2 regions of the Paenibacillus sp. AD87 genome follow, and region 2 is predicted to be linked to the other one. Evidence: riboswitches for the same ligand, from Rfam matches in the RefSeq annotation. Region 2 holds a riboswitch; the other holds the start of a gene.
The links. Region 2 has a riboswitch for ZMP and ZTP ahead of gpAD87_RS11290 (bifunctional 5,10-methylenetetrahydrofolate dehydrogenase/5,10-methenyltetrahydrofolate cyclohydrolase). Riboswitches for the same ligand answer to the same signal wherever they lie in the genome.
Positions count from the first base shown of each region.

Region 1: linked by a shared signal. The riboswitch ahead of gpAD87_RS27160 (TIGR01440 family protein) and the one ahead of gpAD87_RS11290 (bifunctional 5,10-methylenetetrahydrofolate dehydrogenase/5,10-methenyltetrahydrofolate cyclohydrolase) in region 2 are both predicted to bind ZMP and ZTP.

Region 1 is NZ_LXQN01000019.1:803,808-808,286, reverse strand. It holds gene glyA (serine hydroxymethyltransferase) at 51-1,298, opposite strand; gene gpAD87_RS27160 (TIGR01440 family protein) at 1,532-2,125, opposite strand; ZMP/ZTP riboswitch at 2,267-2,348, opposite strand; gene gpAD87_RS27155 (low molecular weight protein arginine phosphatase) at 2,465-3,037, opposite strand; gene gpAD87_RS27150 (manganese efflux pump MntP) at 3,162-3,722, opposite strand; gene gpAD87_RS27145 (L-threonylcarbamoyladenylate synthase) at 3,896-4,479, opposite strand, start outside.
Region 2 is NZ_LXQN01000007.1:2,572,565-2,577,043, forward strand. It holds gene gpAD87_RS11280 (MarR family transcriptional regulator) at 1-420, opposite strand, end outside; gene gpAD87_RS11285 (copper amine oxidase N-terminal domain-containing protein) at 597-1,043, shown strand; ZMP/ZTP riboswitch at 1,168-1,249, shown strand; gene gpAD87_RS11290 (bifunctional 5,10-methylenetetrahydrofolate dehydrogenase/5,10-methenyltetrahydrofolate cyclohydrolase) at 1,302-2,153, shown strand; gene gpAD87_RS11295 (DUF817 domain-containing protein) at 2,321-3,085, shown strand; gene gpAD87_RS11300 (undecaprenyl-diphosphate phosphatase) at 3,102-3,914, shown strand; gene gpAD87_RS11305 (hypothetical protein) at 4,032-4,479, opposite strand, start outside.

The DNA.
Region 1 (4,479 bases), on a different contig from region 2:
TGTGTGTTTACATAAGAACATCTCAAATACAAACACCATGAGCAAGTTTTTTAGTATTTAAGATCTGTGTACAGTGGGAATTGATCGGTAAGCGCCGTTACTTCAGCACGGGCTTCGTCCAATTTAGCTGTATCTTTAGGGTTTTTCAATGTTTTGGCAATAATCTTACCAATAGCTACCATCGCTTCTTCGTTCATACCACGGGAAGTAGCTGCAGGTGTACCGATACGGATACCGCTCGTTACAAATGGGCTAGTTGGGTCAAACGGAATTGCATTTTTGTTCACGGTAATGCCGATGGAATCAAGTACATGCTCGGCTTCTTTACCTGTGATATTCACGCTGCGTGTGTCGATCAGCATCAAGTGGTTGTCTGTACCGCCGGATACGATGTTCAATCCTTCAGCAATCAGCGTTTCAGCCAATACTTGTGCATTTTTTACCACGTTTTGTGCATACGTTTTGAACGAAGGTTGCAGTGCTTCACCGAATGCTACTGCTTTGGAAGCAATTACGTGCATCAGAGGTCCACCTTGGGAACCCGGGAATACCGCTTTATCAATCGCTGCTGCCCAAGCTTTGCGGCACAGAATCATACCACCACGAGGTCCACGCAACGTTTTGTGTGTTGTTGTCGTTACGAAATGCGCATGTGGAACCGGGCTTGGATGCAAGCCTGCAGCTACCAGTCCTGCAATGTGAGCCATATCCACCATGAACAAAGCACCTACATCATTAGCGATGGAAGCAAGCTTTTCAAAATCAATGATACGCGGATATGCACTTGCACCTGCAACGATCATACGAGGGCGATGTTTAAATGCCGCTTTGCGCACTTCATCATAATCAATCAGGAATGTATCTTCTTGTACACCGTAAGCCACAAAATTGTACAGCAATCCAGAAGCATTAACCGGGCTACCATGTGTGAGGTGTCCGCCATGCGCAAGGTTCATACCAAGCACAGTATCACCTGGTTTCAGAGCCGCAAGGTATACTGCCATGTTCGCTTGTGCACCGGAGTGAGGTTGAACATTCACATGTTCTGCTCCAAACAATTCTTTGGCACGATCACGCGCGATATCTTCTACGATATCCACATGCTCACAACCACCGTAGTAACGTTTGCCTGGATATCCTTCAGCGTACTTGTTAGTAAGTACAGATCCCATTGCCTCAATAACCGCTTCGCTTACGATGTTCTCGGACGCGATCAGCTCAATGTTGTTTTGTTGACGTTTCAGTTCAAGATTCATCGCTTCCAGTACTGCCGGGTCATTCTTGCGCAATTGTTCCATGATTAAATTCCTCCCAGTTATAAGTGAAGTTATAAAGCGAAACTACAGTGGTTACACTCCTGACTTCGATTGCATCACCATCTTCCGATCGCTGTTATCCCCAGATTTTTCTGAACTCCCTTATAATAAGGGGGAAATCCGGGGATAAAGGCGAACGCTTTGCTTCTTCAGATTGGTGTTGCACTCTCCGTTTTCGTGTAAAGTCTAATTTGGCTTTATATAGGTTGAAGATATCAGTCACAAAATGTCGAATCTGGTTGCTCTTCCATACGATACACTGCACGCTCGCCGCCAATCAACTTCGGACGGGTCAGTGCTGTAGTTACACGGGCATCACCGATGTAGCGGAGTGCTGTTCTGAAAGGTACTGCCACATGCCGCAAATGCATGCCAATCATCGTCTCCCCAATATCCAGTCCCGCATGGGCCTGCACATGTTCAGCCAGGCATGGATCGGTCAGCGAGCGATACGCTGCGGATGCCATGGAACCACCTGCTTTGGGCACAGGTATTGCACCCACTTCAGTCAATCCAAGACGTGTAAGCAGTGAACGCTCCATAACCAGCGCACGGTTCAGGTGCTCACAGCATTGGAATACAACATCAAAACCGAACTCCTGCTGCACCTCGCGTATACCCGCAAGAAGCTGGTGCGCTACTTCAACAGCACCGCTTGTACCAATCCGTTTGCCTGCAACTTCACTTGTACTTGTACCGATCACAACGATCTGTCCAGGTCCAAGCTGTCCGGCAAGCGCCAGTTCACGCAGAATGGATGCGGTCTGTTCATGCAATCCGGGTTGTTCCGAATCTAACTCAATAGTCATCCTATCGCCTCCCGATAAAATCATGCCCGGCTTCCTCTTGGCTGCCCTTGGTATTCTCTTGTATGGCATTTCAGGTACTATTATAGCGAATAATCAGATGAAAGACGAAAAAAAGAGCAGTCTGCGGGTAACGCAGAATTGCTCTTTTGCCCAGGCGACCGGCCGTTTGTTCCGGTGCTCCATCGTGGTTATGCCCACTTCGTCGCCAGTTACACCGGATCCCTGTTTTCCCATTCATCATAAAACAACCTGCGTTTAAAATCAATGGGTAATTTACATCCCGTGTACGTTTTTTATATGGAAATCCATCGGTACTTGGGAATGATTAAACGAATCCAATTACTCCAACTTGTCCAAAAGTCTGTCGAGAGCAGTCCGAATCTCTGCCGCAGCGATGTTGTAATCGTCGCGACTGCCGCCAAACGGGTCCGAAATATCAAAGCTCGGAATGCGCTGTCTGATCTCGATTGCCCGCTCACGTTCAGATGCCAAAATCTCCTGACCTAGCGCACGTTTCATTTCGAATGTCGCAAACAGGCTGTCCAATTCCTGAAGATCATTCAAGACTTGCTCGTCATTTTCCGTATACTCTTTCAAGGTATATGTCTTGTGTACCGAGTCAGGAAAAACCTGCATGACATGCTGTTTATGACTGCGTGTCAACGTGAGAATCAGGTCGGCCCAGCCGACTAGGTTCGAGCTAAGGAGCGTCGAATGTGGGGGTCCCTCAACGTTGTGATCCCTTAATACGGCCTCCGCATGACGGGAAATCGGCATGCCCGTTGTTGCGGCTACACCTGCGGAACGAACGTCCACCTGAATGCCCCGCTCAGACGCCAGTTTACGTAAAAGTCCCTCCGCCATGGGGCTGCGACATGTATTCCCTGTACATACAAACAAAATATGTTTCATTGTGGTTAGCCTCCCCATTTTGCAAATGTTGTCGAATCATGTTTGAAACTCCATCTGAACCAATGAAACTCTTAATTATATATTGAAGACTGCACTAGGCTGTAATTATGGTTAACGTCGTTTTTTAAAATATAAACAGAAGTCCAAAAGCGAGCAAGATCGCTCCGCCGACCGCTTCCCCATAATCGCCCATATTTTGGCTCACACGCCGTCCCAACAGCAGACCCATGACGGACATTACTCCACCACAGACACCGAAAGCCAGTACCGTTAACACCAAATCACTGCTGAACATGCCGAGCGAAACTCCAACGGAAAACGAATCTACACTGACACTCAGTGAGAACAGAATCACTCCGAGCAGAGATCGATGATCCACCAGTTTGGTATCTCCCTCCCGGAAAGCGTTCAAGATCATATGGGCGCCGAGCAGGACCAGCAGACCGCCAGCTGCATACGTCGTAATGTCACCAAGCAGGGAACTGACATATTTGCCCGTATACATGCCGATGAGCGGCATGATGATGTGAAACAGGGCCGTTACGGTACTGATTCGCAATACGTCTCTCATACGAATGCCCTTCATGCCAATCCCGATGCCGAGTGAGAACGCGTCGAGTCCGAGAGCGACGGCCATAATCAAAATGGTTACCAACTGCCCTACATGGGCAGACACATCCCACATCCCCATACCCCCAAGTCACGTAAAGGTTCTTGTACACCTTATGCGGACAAGGACATAAACATGACCTGAGAAGACATTTTGCAATCCCGGCTCAAAAAAATTGAATTGCTAGTCGTAACTAGAGGACGGGTGCCAGAGGGAAATATTCATAGCGATATTATGGAAAAATGGAGCTATCGGTCACCGACCTGAATGAGTCGGTGACCTGCCGCCTTGAGCAGCCGGTTCATGACGGCTGCTCCCAGTCCTTCGCGCGAGCAGGCTTCAGCCACAATATATGTGGCGCCCTGCTCATCGCAGCTGCGCAGCGCGGCGTACAGCCGGCGCGCTGCTTCCTCCAGCTCGCTGGCTTCGCCCAGCGAGAACACGGCATCGGCGCGGTACTGCTCCGCGTGCTCGGCGAACGCCAGCACTGCGGTGCGCTCCCCGCGCTGCGCCGCCTCTGCGAGGGCGGCGCTGATCCAGGCCGCCACCGCTGCGGGCGGCCCCTCCACCACGCACAGCGCACCTGTGGGCGCGTAGTGCGTGTACTTCATGCCCGGCGAGCGCGGCGCCGGGCTGTCATCGCCACCGGGCCCCTCGGCGAGCAACGCCGGGTCCGTGGCGACACGGGCGGCAACGGCGGACAGCTGTTCCGCCGTAATGCCGCCAGGGCGCAGGATGGTGACCGTACCGTCGTCACCGACCTGCACCACCGTGGACTCGACGCCCACCCCGGTGGGGCCGCCGTCCACGATGCCGCCGATGCGGCCTGCCA
Region 2 (4,479 bases):
TTCCGAATATTTGTCCAAAGAACGATAGAACCGTTCAGCCTCAAGTACATGTAAACGTTCATGTAGTTCAAAGATCTTCTTGCCTTGTGGTGACAACCGGAAATAGCTCTCCTTTTTGTTGTCATTCATTTTCGTACGTTTAACGAATCCTTCCTCCAGCAGTTTGTTGCCGATCTTGGTAATGCTTGCTTTGGACAAATTCATCGCCTCGGCAATACCCGTGTTGTTAATAGGCTCATGCTTGCCAATGCAATCTATCATATGAATCGCGGTCAAATGCTGAGGGATTTTGTCCATGCTTTCCCGCTGGGCGATACTTAGAAAATGTTCAATTTCCGTATCCTTGTGATTCTCATATACATGTAAAAAGCGGATAAATTGGTCATACAGTAACTGTTTTGATCGATCGTTTGAATCCATTCTTCAATCGCTCCTTATTTACCTATAAATAATAAAAAAACCTTAAATAATGAATCTAATGCACTAATTCAACCGCAAATAGTTTACTTGTTAACAATAATATATCATAAGTGAGAACAGTTATCAACTATTTCCTCTGGTAAAAGAAAAAAATTAGAATTAAGCCCTTTTCTCAACTGTGGAACAAAGAACTAAAAAATATCACCATGACCAAAGGTGAAACGACAATACTTTTGACCATTAACTCTAAAAAGATACTGGTTAACCAAGAGGCAGTTTCTCTGGATGTTCCTGCGGAATTAAACGATAACACCACCTATGTCCCGGCGCGGTTTATCAGTCAAACTTTAGGCGCTGACGTGCAATGGAATCAACAAACCAGCCAAGCAACTATTACTCTTGATGGTAAGCAACTACAGGTAACGATGGCAAAACCCAAAGTGCAAGTGCCCAATACAAAGAGAATAACGGCCAAACAACAGCAAATCTTCGTTGACAAATTAAATGAAGCGACAAATCTGTCGTCCATTAAGCAAATTCGGACATACTTTAGCGCCTATTTTACAGATCGTTTTATCAATCAAATTATTCAGGATAAAGGGCTGGAAAGTAGATCATGTTGAATTTTCATTAATAGACGAGATACTTAATCCTTAAGATCATCTCTCTTGATAAGAGAAATCCATTAACTATTGAACAATTTTGCTTTTTCAAGTACTATCAATCTAAACAATCTAAACAATTTAAACGATCATATGTAACTGGCGAACACGGTGAACCGTGAGGGAGCATATGGTTTTGTAATAAGCCGTACGCCTGGGCAGAGGTAAGGAATATTTATTTCCTTGCCTCTTTTTTTATGTTGAAAGGGCGATGTGAAAATGAGAACTGACACACTGATCTTAAATGGACAAACGGTAGCGGATTTTATGAAAGAAGACATGGCCTCGAAGGTTGCCATTCTGAAGGAAAAAGGTATTCAGCCTTGTCTCGCAACAATTCTCGTCGGAGATGATCCTTCTTCAGCGACTTATGTGCGAATGAAAGGAAATGCTTGTGCTCGATTAGGCGTGCATTCTATTAAGGTCGTTCTTTCTGCGGATACCACCACGGATGAATTAATTCAAGAAATTAACAAGCTAAATGATGACCCTTCCGTACACGGTATTTTGCTTCAGCACCCTGTCCCGAATCACATCGATGAAAGAGCAGCTTTTGATGCCATTAGCATCGAGAAGGACGTTGACGGTGTTACGACTCTCGGTTTTGCACTTAATGCTTTTGGAGACGCAGAATTCCCTTCGTGTACACCACAGGCTATTATGCGCATTTTGGATTTCTACAATATTCAGATCGAGGGCAAACATGCAGTTGTCATCGGAAGAAGTCCAATTCTGGGCAAACCTGTCTCAGCCATGCTGCTCAACCGGAATGCAACGGTGACGACTTGCCACTCTAAAACCGTGAATCTGGAAGAAATCGTGAAGCTTGGCGATATCATAATTGCAGCCGTGGGCAAACCGCTCTTTATTAAAGGAGACTGGATTAAACCAGGTGCTGTCGTTATTGATGCAGGTTATAACAAAGGCAACGTCGGAGATGTGGACTACGAAGCTTGCTTTGTTCCTTCTTCAGCAATTACACCTGTACCGGGCGGTGTTGGTCCTGTAACGATTGCGACGCTCATTGAACATACGATTAAATCTGCCTACAAGCTGTCTGAAAATGCATAATTGAATTAGCCAAAAAACAAGGTCCCTCCAGTTGACGAGGGGCCTGTTTTGTTTTTGAATAAGCTCGAATTGAAAATAAGAAAATATATAGATCTTTTTTTCTCTTTTTACAAACGGACCATATCTATATTATTATGAACAAGGCTTAGGAAGGAGATAAACATAACTTGAAACCTTTAGTACAGCTCCTGCATTTTGGTTATCATCAGGCGATGAGTTGCATTTTTCCTGTGGCGATCTTTGGAACGTTGGCCCTTTCTAGCGTAATTCAGATACCCTTTCTTTATCGCTATGATGCCATTCTGCTTGTTTTATTAGCAGTACAATACCTTATGTACCGGAGCGGATTGGAAACACGTGATGAAATCAAAGTCATATGTATATTTCACGTGATTGGATTGGTACTGGAGATGTATAAGGTGTGGATGGGATCCTGGTCATACCCTGAGCCTGGTTATACCAAGCTCTTTGGCGTTCCCCTTTATAGCGGATTTATGTATGCAAGTGTAGCAAGCTTTATGTGCCAAATATGGCGCAGATTGCGTATGGACATGACAGGCTGGCCTGGGTTTGCATCTTCGGTTCTGTTAGGAGGAGCCATCTATATCAACTTTTTCACACATCATTTTATTCCCGATTTCCGTTGGTGGTTGACCGCTCTGGTATTTATTGTTTTTCGTAAAACATGGATTATCTATCGGGTACGATTAACTACCTATCGAATGCCGTTAACGCTCGCTTTTGTCATCGTAGGTTTTTTCATCTGGACTGCTGAAAATATAGCTACATTTTTTAACGGCTGGAAATACCCTGACCAGCATGACTCCTGGCAACTGGTCAGTTTTAGCAAGATCAGTTCGTGGTTCCTTTTGGTGATTATTAGTGTCATCATTGTGGCCCAACTGAAATATGTCAAAGCTAGTCGAAAATAATGAGTAGGAGGATACAATGGAAGACTTTATTTTGTGGTTGAAATATGTGTTATTAGGTATCGTACAAGGGGCTACAGAGCCTATTCCGGTTTCTTCAAGCGGACATTTGATTATCGTTCAACGACTGCTTGGCATGCAGCAGAACGGATTATCCTTTGAAATTTTGACAAACACAGCCTCACTGATTGCCATTATGTTTATTTTTCGGGAAGATATCAAAAAACTTATTGTAGGAGGCTGGCGATTTCTAGTCTCTCGCAATGCGGAGTACAGAGCAGATTTTATGTTTTGTCTATACATAATCATTGGTACTCTGCCTGCTGCGATTGGGGCTGTGCTATTCAAGGATAAAATTGAAGAAATATTCACTTCTGTCTATACGGTTGCGATTAGTTTACTGATCACAGGGGTTGCGCTGTGGCTTATTCGAAACCTTCGCGGGCGCAAAAGAGATGGGGATTTGTCTGCGAAAGACGCAGTACTGGTGGGTCTGGCTCAAGCGGTGGCTCTTATTCCGGGAATAAGCCGCTCTGGTGCAACAGTGATTGCATCTATTGCTGTCGGGATGAAACAAGAAACGGCGTTGAAATTTTCTTTTATGCTCTACATTCCGATCAGCATTGGCGGGGTAATATTAGGGGCTTCTGACATTGTAACCGATCCGCACCGAGCGCAGTTAGCTATACCTTACATTTTAGCGTTCATTACGACCCTTATCGTAACCTACTTTTCAATGAGATGGTTCATGGGAATTATGGCAAGAGGGAACTTGATTTACTTTTCATACTATTGCTTCGTAGTCGGAATTCTTTTACTTATTTTTTTGTAAACCCGAATTTTCCTTGTAACGTATAAGGGAACAACCCTAAACAATGGGTTGTTCCCTTTTTATTGTCTTCCAGACTTGACGATCCCGCCCTACTCGCAGGTTCCGTACGAACACTCTTTAACGTTCTCCCAGAACCATGGCACCCATGCCATTCGGATCATCAATTTGTTTATGGGTTACGAGTTCTCCTTTATCGTTGAATCCCTTCATTTCATACGGAATTGTTGCAGACGAGGGCAGTGATACAAACCAGATAATGCTTTCCGGCCCCACCTCAACCAACTTGGCTTCGGCAACTACTGGTTTCTCATTTCCCTCAAACTCGACTGTTACACGCTGAATAGCCGGGTCTAATATATGTCCAAACAGCATAGGGAAAGGTGTCGATATGTGACTCAATTCAGGTATGCTCATGTAATCCAGTGCAGACGTGAATTGAGATGATTCACCAATGGAATATCCGCCACCCCATGCCCACTTCCATCCGAATATTATTTTCCGAGCATACTCCATCTGAAGATTGCTGTTATTTTCCTGACCCGTTTTTTGTTTGAACAAAATTATG